DNA from 2 places in the Lactobacillus sp. 23-2 genome. Region 2 is predicted to be linked to the other one. Evidence: predicted binding sites of a transcription regulator. Region 2 holds the regulator's gene; the other holds the start of a gene.
What was found. Region 2 encodes LexA, which represses DNA repair genes until DNA is damaged. Its sites were predicted from a motif close to CNAACANNTGTTNG; they were not measured.

Region 1: xerS (tyrosine recombinase XerS) is a predicted target of LexA. The motif match lies at 7,169-7,182, and genes of this name have one in related genera.

Annotation. Positions count from the first base shown of each region.
Region 1 is NZ_JAOQBX010000003.1:86,716-96,662, forward strand. It holds gene OCH80_RS02085 (histidine phosphatase family protein) at 1-279, shown strand, start outside; gene OCH80_RS02090 (ATP-binding cassette domain-containing protein) at 359-952, opposite strand; gene OCH80_RS02095 (hypothetical protein) at 973-1,566, opposite strand; gene OCH80_RS02100 (hypothetical protein) at 1,559-2,374, opposite strand; gene OCH80_RS02105 (nitroreductase family protein) at 2,765-3,286, opposite strand; gene OCH80_RS02110 (aspartate carbamoyltransferase catalytic subunit) at 3,714-4,721, shown strand; gene OCH80_RS02115 (dihydroorotase) at 4,721-6,007, shown strand; gene xerS (tyrosine recombinase XerS) at 6,061-7,140, opposite strand; gene OCH80_RS02125 (hypothetical protein) at 7,298-8,014, shown strand; gene OCH80_RS02130 (CdaR family transcriptional regulator) at 8,069-9,109, opposite strand; gene OCH80_RS02135 (glycerate kinase) at 9,316-9,947, shown strand, end outside.
Region 2 is NZ_JAOQBX010000001.1:114,314-124,260, forward strand. It holds gene OCH80_RS00470 (ABC transporter ATP-binding protein) at 1-1,178, opposite strand, end outside; gene OCH80_RS00475 (ABC transporter ATP-binding protein) at 1,171-2,937, opposite strand; gene OCH80_RS00480 (YneF family protein) at 3,039-3,263, opposite strand; gene OCH80_RS00485 (DUF896 domain-containing protein) at 3,395-3,637, opposite strand; gene lexA (transcriptional repressor LexA) at 3,795-4,412, shown strand; gene OCH80_RS00495 (transporter substrate-binding domain-containing protein) at 4,485-5,357, opposite strand; gene OCH80_RS00500 (hypothetical protein) at 5,554-6,093, opposite strand; gene OCH80_RS00505 (DEAD/DEAH box helicase) at 6,184-8,406, opposite strand; gene OCH80_RS00510 (ATP-binding protein) at 8,417-9,745, opposite strand; gene OCH80_RS00515 (TerB N-terminal domain-containing protein) at 9,749-9,947, opposite strand, start outside.

The DNA of each region.
Region 1 (9,947 bases), on a different contig from region 2:
GATTACGTCCATGGGGCAAGAGGGGCTGAGAGCTTCAAGCACGTTGAAAGGCGGGTCGCTGACTTTACGGCCGAAATTTCCCGCGAGCACCCTGATGAAAAGATCGTGGTCGTGACTCATGGCTTCACGGTCCGCTCTTTTGCCATCAACGCCACCAATGGCAGCGGCTTGGAGATCCTTGAGCCCGACAACTGCTCGGTAACCAAAATCATGGTCGACCCGCTCACGCAAAAGCAGCACTTGGTCTACTACAACCGAATTGCGGCAAGCGTGTTCTAAATTTCTTTCCAAAGACCTGCTTAAACTAAAAACCAGCTCAAGCTGTCGCTTGGGCTGGTTTCATTTTTTCATAATGGAATTATTTCAGTACCCCGTTTTCCAGGGTCAAGGTCCGGTCATAGACCAAGCCAGGAATGTCATCATGGCTGGCAACGACTACTGCCTTGCCTTCGGCTTTCAGCCGTTCAAGCAAGTCGACAAACTGCTTGACGCCTTTCTTGTCGATGCCCCGGGTTGGCTCATCCAAAAGAATAATGTTTTGGTCTTCCATGATGGCTTGGACGATGCCGACTTTCTGCCGCATGCCGATGGAGTATTTGCCAATAGCTTGCTGGCTGTTCGGATCCAGATCAAAATCAGTGAGCAGCTTCTTGACCTTGTCGGCTTGGAATTTGTGGTGGACATTAGCCAAGAAGCGCAGGTTGGCCCAGGCGGTTTCATATTCCAGAAAGCCGGGGTTCTCGATCAAGGCGCCGATCACGTCGCCAGAGTCCAGGCTGACCGTGCCACTGTCGGCCTTAAGCAGGCCGGTGATGATCTTGAACAAAGTTGACTTGCCTGACCCATTGATCCCAACAATGTGGATCAATTCACCAGGCTTGACGGTTAATGAGACGTCTTTCAGGACATCGGCGTCTTTGAATTTTTTGCTGACATGAGTAACCTGTAACATTTTTCCTCCAAAAGCAAAAATCAGAAGTAGATATAGTGGGTGGCCCGGTATAAGGGGTCAAAGAGAATACTGTACTTGGACAAAAGGGTGGACTGCTCCAGATTGTAGTGATAGAGCATGATCACGGCAATGGCGATGATGAAGATCAGCCAGGGGTGGCTGACACGTAAGCTCAAAATCATGAAGAAAGCACACAGGGCAAAGCAGAGCAGGTGCAAGAAGAGTAGCAGACTGCCCAGGGCCGGACTGCCCCATCTGAAGTAGTGGCGAACGCTGAGCAGGTAGGGAATAGCCAAGCCAACCGTCATGACCAGGATGTCCAGCAGTATTACCTGGAGCAGCTTCTTTACCAGTCCAGTTTCAGCCTGGCGGATGCCAAGAAAGACAGCGATGGGGCGGACTTTGAGAATCTGCCCGAAAATGATCAAGAGGACAAAGGTCTGCAGATACAGGGAAAGTAGGTTGTTGTACAAGAAGAAATAGACAATGTCTCTTTCCTTTATGGCGTACAGTGGATAGATGCAGGCACCGATGGACAGGATGAAGATCAAGGCCAGGCTAAGTCCGCGGAAGCGTTTGGTTTGGGGCAGAAGCTCGAGGTTAATATCAGCCATTTTGCACCTTCTTCAGATACCAGAATCTGATTAGGCCGGCAGCTACCAACAGGTAAGTGGCCAGGGTCAAGAAGTAAAGGCCGTAGACATTGAATGGCTGATGAGCATTTACGAACGATAACAGGCCTGGAGACATGATGTTTGGCAGGAAAAACATATCTGATAAGATCAATAAGGGACCACTGTTGGCAATTATAAGTGTAGGAGTTAAGATGCAGATCAACATAATAATAGTACCGCTTACCAAGTACAGGCTGTTTTTCTTGATCCAAAGGCCAACTGCAAGGATAAGTAAGGAAAAACTGCCCCAGCCGATGGCAGACATTAAAACATACAGAATTAAAGCTACCAAGCTATTCTGTGAAAGAGAAACGCCACCGGAATTGTCCCAAAGGAAAAAACTGGGATTTTGGTAGACAAAAGGACTGTAAAAGAGGCTGATAATAATCATTTGATAGATATTGATCAGCACAGCCAGACCAAAGCCGGTGCCAAAAGCTCTTAAGCAGGCTGTTTTAAGATAGCCTTGATAGCCCGACCGCTGCTGGTAGTTTGAAAATGAATTGTTGTTTTTGATAAAGACGGCGAGCGCTGATCCTATTACAGGTATCAGCGAAAATTCAAATAAGTATAAAGAGAATGCATCGTCTAACACGCCACCAAACTGAATACCGAAAAACATATACAAGAAGTTATCAGGATCAAAACGGACGATCTTATTTTGACTGATTTCATAAAAAATCTGCCAGGTTACCAATATTAGATAAAGGCAAACCAGAAAGATGGCGATTTTCCTTGAACGACTCAATTTATTGCTCCTTCAAAAACAAAAGAGAGGCTGACCGCCTCTCTTACTTTATTTATAGTCCGTGCTGAAGTGCAGCTTTACTCTGGTCGAGAGGCAGAAGTGAGAATAGCACCTAACACACAGACTGCAACTAAAGAAATTAACGCTTTGAGTAAAAGCTTACTTAGTCTGGACATCTTCTTTCTTAAAGCTTGTTCTTCTTCAAATCAGTTCAATGATAGCATGGGTGAATATTTTTGGCAAAATTCAATAAATCAGGCAAATAGCCGCATATCAGGCATGTCTAAAAAAAGAGACACTCATCTAATTTAGATGAGCGTCTCAAAGCCTTGGCTTAACTTGCTGACATTGAGCCAGCATCCAGGCTTTTAGTGTTAATATTCGTTATTTTTACTCGGCTTCAGTAATCCCAACGCGCTTCTTGTCAATGTCGCGCTTTTCCAGCTCTTCTTCCGTTTCACCGACGCCAACCCCGCAAAGCGGCGTGAAGCCGTCTGGCAGGTCCAGGTCAGCAATGGTTTCTGGGTGGTTGCGCAGGGCAGCGACTGCCCCGTAAATGTAGCATGCGCCATAGCCCTTGTCTTCCGCAGCCAAGACCATGTTGTGGCCCATAATGCCGGCAGTGGCCCAAGCCATTTCATCGACCTTCTTGGCTGAGACCAGAATCAGGGTTGGCACCCCATAAAGAGGGTGGGAGTGGAGATCGCCAAACATCATGGCAGCTTCTTGATCAATCGCCTTCAAAAGCTTCTTGTCAGTGACTACTGTAAACAGATAGTTTTCGTATTTGCCCATGGCTGCTGGCGCGTATTCCCCAGCTTCCAGTATCTTCTGCAGATCTTTCTTGTCGGCTGCCTTGCCCGTGTAGGTTCGGACAGTCTTGCGACTCTTAAGCAATTTCTTGAATTTCATATAGAATTTACCTCCTATCGCGATCACAAAGTTCCTTCTGCTTAAAATTATACAACAGCTTTAATTGAAAACGCATTAAGAAGCTTTAAGCCTTTGCTAAAGAAATAATAAGTTATTTTAAATCACGTTGCCTTTTGGAAAAATCCCGCGAAAGTGCTTGACTAAAATCAGCAAAAATCATATAGTTAAGAAAACGCAAAATGACCTTTAAAATTAGCCCCGTGAGACTAAGAAGGTTGCTCATTCAGCAGACAAAGGCAGCACCAATTTCGGCAATTGTCCGGATTATTGTCAGCGTCAGCTGCTATTTCCGCCAGCATCAGCCAGTGGCGCGGACGGAATTGAGGAAGACCATCTTGCACCCACGCGGGGCAGGATGGTCTTTTTGCTTGTGCCAGCTCAATTAGCTCGAAAGGAAGTTGCAAAATTGTTATCAGTTACCAAGGACCAAAATGCTACTAATGCCGGCAAGGACGACAAGCTGCTTCGCCTGCCATACTTCGTCAGTGTAGAACAATTGGATGTCGAGGACGTCTTCAACCTGATCCACCGGGCTCAGTACTTCAAGAAAGGCGGAGCCGTGCCGAAGCTTAGCCGGCCGGTCTTCTGCGTCAACATGTTTTTTGAAAACTCCACCAGAACCCACACGAGCTTTGAAGTTGCTGAACGCCGCCTGGGCTTGACCGCTATTCCATTCGATCCAGCGCACTCTTCAGTCAAAAAGGGTGAAAGCCTCTACGACACCGAGCTGACCATGGCATCGCTTGGCATTGAGCTCAGCGTCATCCGCCACTCAAAGAACGCCTACTACGATGAGATCATTCATCCAAAGGCCGGTCAGCACCTTCAGATGGGCTTGGTCAATGCCGGTGACGGTTCCGGCCAGCACCCTTCACAAAGCATGCTGGACATGATGACCATCTACAACGAATTTGGCCACTTTGACGGCTTAAAGGTCATGATCGTCGGCGACCTGACCAACTCCCGCGTTGCCCGCTCAAACATGGAAATCCTGAACAAGCTGGGGGCCAAGGTCTACTTCTCCGGTCCAGAATACTGGTATGACCCAAAGGAATTTGGCGACTACGGCACCTATGTCAAGAACATTGATGACGAAATTGCCGACGTGGACGTCTTGATGCTCCTGCGGGTGCAGCACGAACGCCACACCAGCGACAGCGACAACACGGAAGAGCTGTTTGACCCGGCTGCCTACAACGAACAATACGGCCTGAATCAAAGAAGATACGACTTGCTGAAGGACAGCGCGATCATCATGCACCCAGGTCCAATCAACCGCGGCGTTGAATGGGACGGGAACCTGGTTGAGGCGCCTAAGTCGCGCTACGCCGTCCAGATGCAAAACGGGGTCTTCGTCAGAATGGCCATGATTGAAGCCGTCCTGCGCGGACGGAAGATTGGGGGACTTGAATAATGTCAACTCTTTTGAAAAACGGCTTGGTCTACATCGATGGCGAGCTCCACAAGGAAGATTTGCTGATTGCCGGAACTAAGATCAAAGCGATCGGCTTTGGCTTAGAAGCTGACCAGCCAGACGAAATCATTGACCTCAAGGGCAAGCTGGTTGCCCCAGGTCTGGTAGACATTCACGAACACTACAGAGAGCCTGGCTTCACTTATAAGGAAACGATCAAGACTGGGTCTGCCGGTGCTGCCAGAGGCGGCTTTACAACGGTCTGCACCATGCCAAACGTTGACCCGGTTCCAGACGACGTGGAGACCTTCAAGAAGCAGGTTGAGCTGAACCAGAAAAGCAGCCTGGTCCACTTGTACCAATACGCGGCAATCACCAAGGACCTGACCAGTGATGAAGTCGTCGACATGGAAGGGCTCAAGGAAGCTGGTGCTTTTGCCTTCAGCAATGATGGCAAGGGGATCCAGCAGGCCGGGACCATGTATGATGCCATGAAGCTGGCCGCCAAGGTTGGCCTGCCGATCTGCGAGCACGTGCAAGACGACTCTCTCTACCACAAGGGGGTCATGAATGCCGGCAAGCGGGCTGAAGAGCTTGGCCTGCCAGGGATCCTGGGCGTGAGTGAATCAGCCCAGGTAGCCCGCGACCTGATCCTGGCCCAGGAAACTGGCGTCCACTACCACGTCTGCCACGTGTCAACCAAGGAAAGCGTTGAGCTGGTCCGCCTGGCTAAGGAATACGGGATCAACGTTACTGCTGAAGCCGCGCCGCACCACCTGCTGCTCAGCGAAGAAGACATCAATGGCAACAACGGCTACTACAAGATGAATCCGCCTTTGAGAAGCGTGGAAGACCAGGCTGCCCTGATCGATGGCCTGCTTGATGGCACGATTGACCTGATCGCCACCGACCACGCGCCGCACAGCCTGGAAGAAAAGGCCGGAGACATGCGCAAGGCAGCTTTTGGCATTATCGGCAATGAAACGGCCTTTGCCTGCCTTTACACCAAGTTCGTCAAGAGCGGGGCGATGGACCTGGAGCTGCTCTTGGACCTGATGAGCTACCAGCCTGCCAAGCTCTTTGGCCTTGACGCGGGCGTGCTGGCTCCAGGAAAGGAAGCCGACATCGCGGTCTTTGACCTGGACCACGCGGAGACCATCAACGAAGACGAATATCTGTCAAAGGGGAGAAATACCCCATTTACTGGCGAAGAAGTCTACGGCATGACGGCGCTGACCTTCGTCAGCGGCAAGCTGGTCTACAAGAACAGGCACTTGGCCGACTAGCAAATAAATACAGAAAAGCGCATCCCTTGCTTAGGGGGATGCGCTTTTCTGTATTATTGTCGCGGTTTGTTTTGGTCCTGATCAGCGATAGCGTTCAAAGCCCGGCGCTGCTCGGTCTGGTCGACGTGGGTATAGAGGTCGGTCGCGGTCGTGCCCTTTTGACCCAGCTGTTGGGCTACCATGACCTGGTCCTTTGTTACCTGGTAAAGCTCGGAAGCCACGGTATGGCGCAGCTTATGCGGGGTCAGGGGATGGCCGAAGGCGGCTGAGTATTTGCCAACCATCTTTTCAATGGCGTTGGTGGTCATTCGCCGGCACTGGCCGTGATAGTTGGTCAAGAAGAAGGCCCGGTTGTCCTTTTCCGGGCGGTAGCGGCGTTCCCGCAAGGCTGCATATGCTTTGAGATAAGGCAGGGTCCAGGAGGCAATTGGGACGCTGTCCCGCTGGCCGCCCTTCCGGGTCACGTCTAATGTGGCTTCTTTCAGGTTGAGGTCTTTCAGGTCAATCCCAGCACATTCCGAAACTCTGATGCCCGTTCCCAGAATCAGGGCCACGATCGCCATGTCCCGCTCCTTGTTCTGGCGAAAGGCTGAAAGGGCTCTGGCCTTGCACAGACCCTCATATTTCTTGTCTAAGAAGTCCAAAAACTGATACTTCAAGTCTCCCGTGTACATATGGGCTTCAAGGGCATGGGCCCGGTAGTTCAGGGTCTTGGTGTAGGCCAGGGACTTGACTTTGAGCATCACGTTGTGGTCAAAATAAGGCTTGCCGTTGTTGTCTTCTGAAGTAATGGTCAGGAATTTAAAGAGCGAGCGCAGGGCATTGATGGAGCGGTTGACCGTGGTCGGCGAATTAAGGTGTCCCTGCTGGTTCTTGGTATGGCTTAAGCGATCCAGGTAGAGCATCATGTCGCTCCGGCGCAGCCGCTCCAAGTCAGAAGGGACGATTTCCTGATTGCATGTGGCTTTAGCCAGGCCTTCAGTCCGCAGCCAGTCAAAGAAGCGGCGGATTTCAGTCAGATATTGGTAGCTGGTGGTCAAAGAATGCCGGTTTTGCAACTGGTAGTCGCGCACGAAGTCGGGCATCTTGGCCAGCTCTTGGTCAATCAGCGACAAATATTTCTTGGTTTCCATACTCGCCTCACTAATCTTCTTTTTGACACAAACATTTGATCGTCGTTCTCTATGTCAAAGGATACTAGAAAACCGAGGCGAATGCAAGTTCGGGCAATTCAGGCAGCCATTTTTGCCCAGCGCGCTATAATAGACTGCAGAAGGAAGGTAGCAAAAATTGAAGGCAACGAAGATTATTTTAGAGGCCGGCCCAACTTACCAAGAAGGGGCTAACAACTGGTTTGAGCGCTTGACCTTGGAGAGCGGTTTTTTGCAAGAAGAATTGGGGCACCAAGAAGACGGCAAGGCCTTGCTCACCTGGTCGTACAAGACCGACAGCCAGAAGTTCGCGGCCTGCTTCGCGCAAGCCGGCCAGTTGCTGGAAAAGATCACGCACGAAATCCGCGACTACCGGGATGCGGCGGATGACTACTTGAAAGTGCAATTGTTTGAAAATTCCAGCAAGACCATGAACACGATTACCGAATTTTCGCCCCTGCAGCCGGACATGCAGGAATTGCTGCGGGTTTTGAACCAGATGGTGCCGGCCTGTGAAGACCGCCTGCTTTTGTTCAATCCGGTTGAGGATGACTTGGCCTACCCGGTCAAGAGCACGCCGGAATGGGATGCCAAAGCGGAAAAATGGCTTAATCAGGAGGTCATTTTTGGCGGGACGGTCTTGGAGAACAAGACCAGCTTGGGCGAAAGCCAGGTCACGCTTAGAATGGATGATGGCGGGACCGTCCTGGTCAAGTATTTCGACCGCGACAGCGACCGGCTGCTCGAGTACGGGAACGGGATCACGGTTGGCGGACGCTTGATGGTTCGCGGCGCCTTCGTTGGCAAAGACGCGGATACCTTTGTCGTCGTGCCGGATACGATCTACGACCGTTAGTCAATTAAATAAAGCAATAAATGCAAGGGATCAGAGCCCTTGCATTTTTCGTTGCTATTCGCGTTCTTCTTGCCGCAGCTTGAGCAGGATTGCATAAATTTTAAACAGCTGGCGGGTGTTTAGCGGGTCAAGACCGGTAAGTTCTTTGAACCGGTTCAAGCGGTACTTGAGCGTATTGCGGTGAATGTGCAGCTCATCCGCGGCCTGACTGACGTGACAATTGTTTTTGATATAGGTCAGCAAAGTGGCCGTCAGCTCATCTTGCTGGCCCTTTAAGCGGTCAATGACAGCTTGCTCCTGGCTGAGGGGATTGCTGAGCAGGTTCAGGTCAAACTGGAGCTCATCGTAGACATCAATTGCCAATTCTGGAATGAACTTGTGAAAATTGATCACCTGCTTGGCCTCCGCAATTGACTGGCCAAGCTTGCGGCTGGCAGACCCGATGCCCAAGGGGATGGCGTGTTTTTTCGCCCAGCCGCGCAGTTTCTGGATTGCCTGCTCATCCCTGACAAAAAAGAGCTGCTGGGCGTGAGCATAGTTCAAGAAATAATCATCCGGGTCAAGGCTAAAGTGGGGCAGGTCTGTTTTCGCGCAGATCAAGACCACCGCCCGCCGGGGCTTCATTAAATCGATGCCCAGCCGTTCGGCGGCATTCATCAGATCATAATTGGTCTCGAGTTCCCCTCGCGCCTCGCTCCACTGAAACAAGAAGCGCTCCAGGCGCCGGTCGTATTCCTTGCGCACCCGTGCAAGCTCTTGTTGCTCCAGCAGCAGCTCAGTGCTGGTTTTGAGCAGCCTCGCCAGGGGCTTGACTGCAGTTGGATCGCCAGTAATCCCAACAACGCCAACTAGGTGCTGATTGACGATAATTGGCATGTTGACGCCAGGCTGGCCAGCCTCTCCAAGAGCTTGGCTCATCACCTCAATCTGCTGGCTCTTTAAGATGCGGCCAGCACCGACGTGTCTTTGACCAATTCTGTCAGCCTCACCGCTGGCGATGATTACCCCGTTTTCATCCATTACGTTGATGTTATAGGGAATTTCTTGCATCATGCGCGTGACGATCTTTTGCGCTAACTCTTGATCCAGCTTCATGTAACGCTCTCCCTTCTTCCTTAAGAGATGGCCAAGCTGGCAATTTGTAGCTATTGCTAAATAACGCCAGCTTTTGTCCAATAATTTACCATAGATTTTGGACAAATGCACAAAAAACTGCTTGCTGGCAGGTGCTAAAATAAAGGAAGTGAAAAGAAACAATAAGCATAACGATTCAAGAAAAGCAACAGACAAAGGAGCAAAAAATGGCACTGAAATTCGTACTAGCACCGGACTCATTTAAAGAGAGCATGACGGCCAAGGAGGTCTGCCACGCCATGGCCCAAGGAATCAAAAAAGTCTTTCCAGACGCAGAGATCGTTGAAGTGCCCATGGCCGACGGAGGCGAAGGGACAGTAGATGCCTTAGTCGCCGCCAACCATGGCGAAAAGCGGAGCGTGAGCGTGCTTGGACCTGACGGCAAGAACGAAACGGCTGCTCAATACGGCCTGATCAATGATGGCACCTGCGCGGTAATTGAAATGGCGCAGGCTTCAGGATTGGAGCTCCTGCCGCCGGAGAAAAGAAATCCCCTGGTGACCACGACTTATGGTACTGGCCAGCTGATCAAAGATGCCCTGGACCGCGGGGTCAAGAAGCTGATCATTGGCCTTGGCGGCAGCGCGACCAATGATGGCGGGGCAGGAATGGCCCAAGCTTTAGGGGTCAAGCTGCTTGATCAAGAAGGACAAGCGCTGCCTTTTGGCGGCGGCGCCTTGGGAAGGCTGGCCAAGCTGGATGCCAGTGAGATTGACCCGCGCTTGCGGACGGCTGAAGTGCTGTTAGCCAGTGACGTAACCAACCCATTGACTGGCGAAAATGGGGCTTCACGCGTTTT
Region 2 (9,947 bases):
CCCGTGTGGCCAACGATCCCTAAAGTCTGTCCTGGCTCAAGGGTAAAGGAGACGTCATGCAGGACGTCATTTTTGCCATCGTAGCTGAAGGACACGTGCTTGAATTCGATCTTCCCCTGCTCAATCTTGGCATCAGCCTTGCCGGCTTGCACAGGCTCATACTCATCTTCATCCATGATCTTGAAGATCCGCTTCCCGGCCACGATTCCGTCTGTAAAGAAGGTCAGACTGTTCATCATGTCATTCAGCGGGTTGAAGAAGTTCTGAACGTAGTTGGCAAAAGCATAGATCAAACCCGCCGGCACGAAGACCCGGTGCAAGGGGTAGCCAAACCAGACCAGGCTGGCCGCCAAGGCCAGGGAGTAAAGCAGACTGGTAAAAGGCGAAAGCAGCAGCGAGTTGGTCTTGATCAGCTTGAAGCGGGTCCGCATCTGCTCTTGGTTGGTCTGCTCAAAGTCAGCAGCGATCCGCTTTTCCTGGCGGAACTGCTGGATGACCGACATCCCCGAAATTGCCTCTTCCAGCTTGGTGTTGATCAGGGAGTTTCTGGCCCGGAACTCGTGGTAGGTCTTGGAATTCAGGCGGTTGTACAGCCAGATGACCAAAACGATCACTGGGACGAAGCAAAGAACGATCAAGGCCGCGGTCTTATCGGCTGAGAACATGGCAATCAAGGCCGTGACCATGGAAATGATTCCCAGCATGAAGGCACTGAAGACCTGCATAAAGTTGCTCAAGGTCATCGTGTCGTTGGTCACCCTGGACAAAATGGAGCCAGCAGGCGTTTGGTCAAAATAGCGCATCCCCAATTTGTGAATGTGGGCATAAAGCTCTCTTCTGACCCGTTCCAGGGACCGCTCACCGGCCAAGGCATACAGGTATTCATACGTAAACTGGAAGACCGCTTTAATGACGATCCCCAGGCCATAAATCAGGGCCACGCCCCAAATCACCTGCATGCTGGCGCTCTGGCGGCGCAAAAAGTGGTCCATGTAGTATTGAAGCCAAGCCGGCAGCAGCATGTTGATCACGGACACGGCAACCATCCCGCAGACAGCCAGCAGCAGCTCGCCTTTGTAGTTCCAGATGAACCGCCATAGCCGCTTTAAGATCTGCCACTGCTCCTTGACGCTGATCGTCTGGTTCCAGACTGATTGGGATTGGTCTTCATTATTCATCGCTTTCACCTACCTTCGCGGCCAGTTCCTGGCGCCGCCACATGCGGGCATACCAGCCATTCAATTTAAGCAGCTCCTCGTGGGTTCCGCGTTCAGCAATCTTGCCCTGGGCCATGACCAGAATTTCATCGGCATCCATGACGCTGGACAGGCGGTGGGCGGCAATGACGGTCGTCTTGTCAGCCCGCTCGGCCCGCAGGTTGGCCAGAACTGCCTTTTCCGTCTTGGCATCCACGGCCGACAAGGCATCGTCCAGGATCAGGATCTCGCTGTCGCGCAGCAGCGCCCGGGCAATCGACATCCGCTGCTTTTGCCCCCCAGACAGGGAAATCCCGTTTTCCCCAACCATGGTGTCATAGCCCTTTTCAAACAAAAGGATGTCATCATGCAGGGCACTCTTTTTCGCCGCTTCCTCCACTTCCTCCAGACTGGCCTCCGGCTTGGCAAAAGCAATATTGTCGCGGACGCTGGTCGAGAACAAGAAGTTGTTCTGCGGCACGTAGGAGATCTCGTTCAAATAGACGTCCAGGGGAATCTGGCGGATGTCCCGTCCGCCAAAAACGATCCGGCCACGGTAATTGTCAAATTCCCGCATCAAGAGCTGGATAATGGTCGTCTTCCCGGAACCGACCCGGCCCACCAGGCCAAGAGTCTGGCCCGGCTTTAAGTCAAAGTCGATGTCGCTTAAGACGTCCTGGTCCGGCTCATCGGGATAGGCAAAGGCAGCCACGTGGCAGCGCAGGTCGCCGTGGATTTTCGGCATGCTCTTCGTGTCCAGCCCTTCCCCAGCATCGGCAATCAGGGATTTTTCATGAAGCAGCCCCATGATCCGGTCATAAGAAGCACTCCCGCGCTCCAAAATGTTGAACAAGTAACCGATCGCGAACATTGGCCAGACCATGGTCCCGATATAGGCCACGAAAGAAATCAGCTGGCCCAGCGAAATCGTCTTGTTGGTAACCATGGTCCCGCCATAGACGATCGTAATCATGTAGGTGATCCCAATGATTATCGTAATCAAGGGGTCATACAAAGAGTCGATCCGGAAGACCTTGCGGTTGACCTCAACCGTCTCATAGGTCATCTGGTTGAAGGCCGCCGCGTCCTGCTGGCTTTGGCCAAAAGTCTTCAAGACCTTGATCCCGGACAAGGACTCCTGGGTCTTGTTATTCAGGCGAGAAAAAGCAGCCTGCGAGTCCAGGTAGGCATCGTGCAGGCGCGTTCCCAGGTATCTGGCCAAGACAGCCAAAAATGGCAGGGGAATCATGGTGACCAGCGTCAAGCGCCAGTCAACAAAGCACATCATGGCAATCAAAGTTGCCCCGCCAGTAAAGATAGCGTCGACTAGGGTCAAGACCCCGTCGCCGGCCACGAACTGGACCGCCTGCACGTCATTGGTGGCTCTGGCCATCAAGTCCCCGGTCCGGTAGCGCTGAAAGAAAGTCCGGTCCATCTGCAGGAAGTGCCAGAAGAGCCGCCCCCGCATTTCTTTCTCCAGTTCTGCCGCTCCGCCATAGATTTCCTTGCGCCAGTAAAAGCGGAACAAATACAAGGCCAGGGCCGCGGCCAAAATAGCCCCGATGTAGCAGGCAAACTGCCCCCAGCTGATCTTGCCCTGATCCAGCTGGTCAGCCATCATCCCCAGGATTCTGGGTGGAACCAGGTTGGCCGCTGAGGTCAGGATTAAGGCCGTGATCCCCAGCAGGTAGCGCTTCTTGTGGGCCTTGAAGAACCAGCCCAGCTTAGCAAAAGTTTCCATCTTTCACCTCCAAATATTTAAATACTCCAAAAATAATTGACATATAAAAAGGCAGCAGGAGAAAATCCCTGCTGCCCCAGTCCGGCAAAAAATGTCTCTGCCTAGTTCTTTGCTGATTGATGCTTGATCATGTTCATCACTTGGTTGACCTTCTTGGCAGAAGGCTTTTGCCCCATTTGTGACATCATTGCTTCAACCATTTCGCGGGTAATTGGGGGATTCTTTTTAAAGTAATTCTTCATGTAAGCCCGCGCGCCGTAGAAACCAGCCACAGCACCCAGCAGAGCTGCCAAGATAATTAAAAAGATCGCCAAACCTAAATTCATAACTGCTTAACCTCCATTGGCCTTAATTCAGCTTGCCGCCGGAAAAGCGTTCCGGCCCAGCCGCTTGTAGATAATACAAATATTATCTTACAAAACTTCCGGCAATTTTTAAAGAATAAATTGAAAGCTCTTTAGCGAATGCCCTTTTCCTTCTGGATCTGCTTGGCCTTGTCTGGAGTAATGTCATTGCCTTCCTTGTCAACCACGACCAGGTTGTCCAACTGCTGGCGAAAGCCTGCTCTGAAGTTGGCGATGAACTTCTGGTGCAGCTCTTTTCTTTCCTGCTCCTCTTCCTTGCTCAGGCCTTCAGCCTGCTTCTTGTGGTACAAGTGGTTGATTCTCTTTCTAAGCTTTTCTTCTTCCTTTGGGGTCATCAAACTGCCACCTTTCCATTCTTGATTTCGAGTAATAGTCTACTCTTTTTAAGATCATAAAAAAAGTTTAACGCTTAGAACGTTTGTTTGTAAATTTCGGTTATGTCTGCTAAAATCAATATAGAACAGTAATTAAGAATTTTACGGGATTAAGACTATGAACCACGAAAACAAACAATTAGAAATTTTGCAATACATCTACGATACGGTTGAAAGTCGCGGATTCCCGCCAACGGTTCGCGAAATCTGTGCCGCGGTTGGACTTTCTTCCACTTCAACGGTCCATGGCCACTTAGTGCGCCTTGAGCGCAAGGGACTCCTGCAGAAGGACGCGACCAAGCCGCGGGCCATGGAAATTACCCCGGAAGGGCTCAAGGTCCTGGGCATCAAGCCGAAAGACATTCCTGTCGTCGGGGTGGTAACCGCCGGTCAGCCGATTCTGGCCGTTGAAACGATTGAAGACTACTTCCCGACCCCGCCAGACCTCAAGAACGAGGCCGACGAGCTCTTCATGCTGAAGGTCCACGGAACTTCCATGATCAACGCTGGCATCTTGAACGGGGACTACGTGATCGTCCGCAAGCAGACCAATGCCAGCAACGGCGAGATCGTAGTGGCCATGACCGATGACGATGAAGCCACGGTCAAGCGCTTTTATAAGGAAGACGGGCACTTCCGCCTGCAGCCGGAAAATGACGCGATGGCTCCCATCATCCTGGATCAAGTCCAGATCCTGGGCAAGGTCGTTGGCCTCTACCGCAATGACATCAACTAGTTGCTAAATATTAAGCAGGCAAAAAGGCAAGTTCCAAATGGAGCTTGCCTTTTTGCCTGCTTTTTTGACAATTTACTGGATCTTGACCTTGGTTGACTCAGCCTGCTTGACGTTGAAGCCGGAGACCTTGCCAAACCATTTTCTGACCAGACGGTCGTAAGTCCCGTTCTGGCGCACGGTCTTCAAGGCCTTGTTGATGGCCTGGCGCATCTGGTCCTGGCCCTTCTCTACCCCGATCCCGTACGGTTCTTGGGCCAAGGCATCCCCGGTCAGGGTAAACTTGTCGTCATCGGCAATCAGCCCGGCCAAAATGCCGTTGTCATCGATCATCGCGTCACCTTGGCCAGCCTTTAAAGCGTTAAAGGCTGAGCCATAGTCATCGAACTGCTTGACTTTGGCCTTAGGGGCCAGCTTAGCAACCTGATTGGAAACGTCGGTCCCCTTGATGGCAATGACGACCACTCCTTTATGGTTCAAGTCAGCGATATTTCTGATCTTGCTGGTCTTTTTGACGATCATAGATTCTGACGCGTCAAAGTAGACGTCAGAGAAGTCAATGACCTTCATTCTTTCCTTGGTAATAGTCATCGTTGAGATAACCGCGTCCAAGGAGCCGTTGTGCAGCAGCGTGATCCGGGTCTTTTCCGTAATCGGGCGGAAGACTGCTTTCCCCTTTGATCCAAGGATCTGCTTGGTCAGGGCCTTGGCCAGGTCGATTTCAAAGCCCTCGATCTTGCCGGTCTTCACATTGGTCAAACCAAAGAGGCGGGTGTCAGGACGCACGCCCCAAACGATCCGGTTGGTCCGCTTGGCTCTTTCATAAGTGGTCTCCGCTTTCTTGGAGCAAGCCGAGGTCAAGCCGGTCAAGGAGCAGACCAGGGACAAAAGCAAGAGAACACGAACAATTTTCTTTAGTTGGCTGGGCAGCTTTTTCATGATTTTCATCTTTCCTTCATTTCAAAATCTAAGTCATATTATACCCGATTATGAGGAAAGTTCCTTTTATTTATAAAAGTTGGTATTTTTTCTTAAAAAATAAAGTTTTTGTCCCGGCAAATTTGCCAATATTATCACTCTTGGCAATCAAAACCCTTACTTGAATGATTTTTCACTTTAAAAAGTTAATTTCGAACATTCGGCTTTAGCCGTAATCGACGTTTCTCATCCGCGTCCACAGCTTTGAAAGCGGTTGGCCTCCGATCTTATATGACAGCAGCTCATCGAGGCTGCGGAACTTGGCAATGAAAGCTGGATCAGCCTGCTTGGAATAATTGGTATAGGTCAGCTGCCGGTAGCTCTGCTGGTCGCTGTTCTCTGCCAGCAAATACTGACGGCCATCCAGGGTGAACTGAATCTCGCAGCCGTCCTTGATGGTCTGGACGAACTCCTCCAGACTGTCAAACCTGATGTACCAGCAGCTGACGTCCGTCAGCTCGCTCCATTGTTCTTTCAAAGTCCGGCCGTTGATCTTGCAAGTCAAAAAATCCTCAATGGTCGCAAATGAAGCGGTGACCGCCGGGTCATTGCAGTTGATCAAGGTCTTGGTGGCGTCAGAGTCAGGATCCTCGTCATCCACCAGCAGCCAGGGATCTCCGCCCAGGGTAAAGTGCAGCTCGTCGCTTTTTCCGGCCTGCTGGGCCAATTCGTCAAAACTGTTTATGGGACACTGGGTAACAGACATCTTTGTCCTTTCTTCACGAAACAAATAATCAAGCTCTGCATTTTTCTTTTTCCTTCTGCTCAGCTAATTCGTGCTTTTCTTAACTTTATTCTACCGCATTTTTTCCACGCAGCGGCGCATTTCCGCCAGATCCAGGATGCTTTCGGCAAACTCCTTCCGGACCAGCTCATCCGGCAGGTATTCATCATATTTGTCAAAGACCGGCACTTCCTTGGGATAGACCAAATCCAGCGGGTCAAAGTCCTTGCTGGCCTCTTCTTTGACGATCGCGAAGAAGTCCTCGGGGCTGACGTTCATCGAAAACTGCATGTAGTAGGGACGCACGGAGTCGAAGTTCTTCAAGCCCAGGCGCTTGGCGCACTTTAATTTCAAGAGCCGTTCCAGAGCCAGGAAGGCATAAGTCCCGGTCCAGGGGAACAGGCACCAGATTTTGCCGCCCAGGTTGACCAGCTGCTTGGCCGGCATCCCCGCCATGCTGGCCATCGACCGCGTCTCGTTCAAGCGGGCCACGGCATTGGCCATCAAATATGGGTAGTTGCGGTCTTCTGCCAAAATCTGCCGCATCCGCTCCAATATGCGGGGATGAATGTCCCCTGGCACGTCGCCAAAGTAAGCGGGGATCCGCCCCTTGACCCGGTGGACGTAGACCTGGTGGCGCTGGCGGTCGATTTCCTCAACCACCCACACGTGGCCCGCGATGGCCACCTTGTCGCCAATTGGGGGCGGCTTGACGATCGTGCCCAGCTCTTCTGAAGCTGAGTGGACGCTGTATTCTTCATTTTCCTGGAAAACGGCGTAGAACTTGAAATTGTTGGTCACCCGCTCCCCACTCAGGCCCACGATCAAGCCCTTGTTTTCGGTCCACTGGATCTGGTCGGTCCTGAGCAAATGGCGCAGGAGAACTTTGTAGTCAGCTTGGGAGACTCGGTGAAAATATGACAAAGACAGGACCCGGGAAGCTAGTTCTGCTGGCGTCATCTCTCCCATCGACGCCAAGGTGCTCATGGTCTGGTGGTACAAAAGGCTGTATGGCAGGCGGTTTTCCCGTGGCGGCTCCACCCAGCGCTCTTCAAGATACAGCTGGACCAGGGCAATCCCCTGCAACAAGGGCCATGGGAACAAGACCGGCAGCATGGCCCGGCTTTCCGGGTGGTCTTCGCGCATGACGAACCACATTTCCGGCGGGTTGCCCCGCCGGCCGGTCCGCCCCATTCTCTGCAAAAAGCCTGAAACCGTAAAGGGAGCGTCAATCTGAAAGGCCCGCTCCAGCTGGCCGATGTCAATTCCCAATTCCAAAGTCGCCGTCGCGCAGGTGGTCAATTTGACATTGTCGTCCTTCATCGCTTCTTCCGCGCTCTGGCGAAAGGCAGCCGACAGGTTGCCGTGGTGGATCATGAAGCGGTCCGGCTCATGCTTGGCCTCGCAGTACTGGCGCAGCACCTGGCAGACAGCCTCGCATTCCTCCCGGCTGTTGGTAAAGACAAGGCACTTCTTCCCCCGGGTATGGTCAAAGATATAGGCCATGCTGGGATCGGCCATTTCCGGTGCCTGGTCGCTGGCCTTGGCCAAAGGCGGCTGCCCCGCCGCGCTTCCGGCCCCAGCCTGGGGATCGGTCTTGTAAAAATGCTCCATCGACAAGCGCCAGACCTGGTGATCGTCTTTAATCTTGGGAATCGAGGTCTTACGCCTTGAGCCAGCAGCCAGGAACTTGCCGGCCGCTCTTGGATCCCCAATCGTCGCTGACAAGCCTACCCGCCGGGGGTCGCAAGCGGCTAAGCGACCCAGACGCTCAATCAGGCAGAAGGTCTGCCCGCCCCGGTCGCTGCGCAAAAAGGAGTGCAGCTCATCGATCACGATGTAGCGCAAGTCGCCAAACAAACGAGGAATATCCGCATGCTTGTTGATCATCAATGACTCCAGCGATTCCGGCGTAATCTGCAAGACCCCGGACGGGTGCTTGAAGAGCTTGCGCTTTTGACTCTGGGACACGTCGCCGTGGTAGCGCCAAACCGGAATGTCCCCGCCAGCGCACAGGTCGCTGAGGCGCAAGTACTGGTCGTTGATCAGGGCCTTTAAGGGGGCAATGTACAAGCAGCCCACTGAGTCTGGCGGATCCTGGGCCAATTCCGTCAGAATCGGGAAAAAAGCAGCCTCTGTCTTCCCTGAGGCAGTGGCTGCTGACAATAGCAGGTTGTTGTCGGTGTTGAAGATCACATCGGCGCCTGCCAGCTGGATGGCCCGCAATTTCTGCCAGCCATGCTCATAAATATAGTCTTGGATAAAGGGGGCATAATGCCCGAATGCATCAAACATGATTTATCCCTTAAATCGTAAATTCCGCGTATTCATCCGTCTTGTCGTCTGAAACGGCATCAGACTTGGCATAGGCAAAATCATCGCTCTCCAGGAGTTCCTTGACGGAAGTGCCGGGGTTCTGCCAAACGATGTCGAGCAGCTCGATAAAGTCGCGGATGACCTCCCGCGGGGTAATATTGGTGTCGGACCCAATCCGGGCAAACTCCGTCTTGATAAAGGCCTCCAGATCCGCTTCCGTAATGGTCTGCTCATAGCCGTACAGGCCAGCATGCATGGCCGCCAGTTTCTCGGTCAAGACCAGCATCTCTTCGGGGGTCAGCGGATCAAGCTTGATCACCGGGGCATACATGTCCCGGGCGCCAGCCTTGGCAAACTTGCCTTCAGCCAGACGCGAGCGCAGGGCCTCATATGAGTAGACGCCCCGGCGCCGGTCTTCAATCGCCTGGGGCGTTCCGCACATGATGATGCCCAAATGCTTGGCCTTGCCTTGCATGGCATCGTTGTACATGGCCAGCAGTTTTTCATAGTTGTACTGGCGGCTGATGGCGTTGGGGATCTTGTAGAGGTTGACCAGCTCATCGATCATGATGAACATGCCGCTGTAGCCGGCCTGTCTGAAGAAGCTGGCAAAGAGCTTGAGGTATTCATACCAGTCGTCATCTGAAATGATGATGTTGACGCCCAATTCCTTCCGGGCATCGGTCTTCAGCTTGTACTCTCCCCTGAACCACTTGATTACCTTGCCCTTGGTAGCTTCATCCCCGTCAACGTAGGCATCGTAGTACATCTGCAGGAGCTTGGCGAAGTCAAAGCCGTGCACCAGCTCGCTAAGGCTGGAAATCACGGCAAAAATCTTCTGGTCCACGGCCTCCTTAAAGGCCGGGCTGGCAAAATCCAGCCCGCTTTCCTGGGCCACGCTGGTCTGCAAGTTGTTGATCCAGCGGTCCAAGACCAGGTTCAAGGCTCCGCCTTCTGGCCGGGTCTTGGTAGCCAGGTTCTGGATCAGTTCCCGGTAGGTCGCCAAGCCCTGTCCCTTGCTTCCTTGCAGGCGCCGTTCCGGCGACAGGTCGGCGTCAACGACGACAAAGTTCCGGTCCATCACGTAGTTGCGGATGGTCTGAAGCAAAAAGCTCTTCCCTGACCCATAGCGGCCCTCAATAAAGCGGAAAGATGCCCCGCCTTCCTGCACCACCTCAACGTCGTGCAGCAGGGCAGCAATTTCCGCCTTGCGGCCGACGGTGACGTAAGGCAGGCCAATGCGGGGCACGACCCCGCCCTTCAGGGAATTCAAGACCGTTTGCGCGATTCGCTTGGGAACTCGCTTTTTCTTTTCCAAAATTTATTCCTCGCTTCCAAATAAATCTGACAAGTCATCCCGGTAGTCTTCAACCAGTTCCGGCTCAGTGCCGGCAATTTCGATGACGGAGTCGCCAATCTCGTCAAAAAGCTTCTCGTTGATGCTGTCCGCCAAGACCTCGGTGAGCAGGTGATGCTGCTTGACGTAGCCGCTCACGCTCTTGCCGGCCATCAGCTGCTGG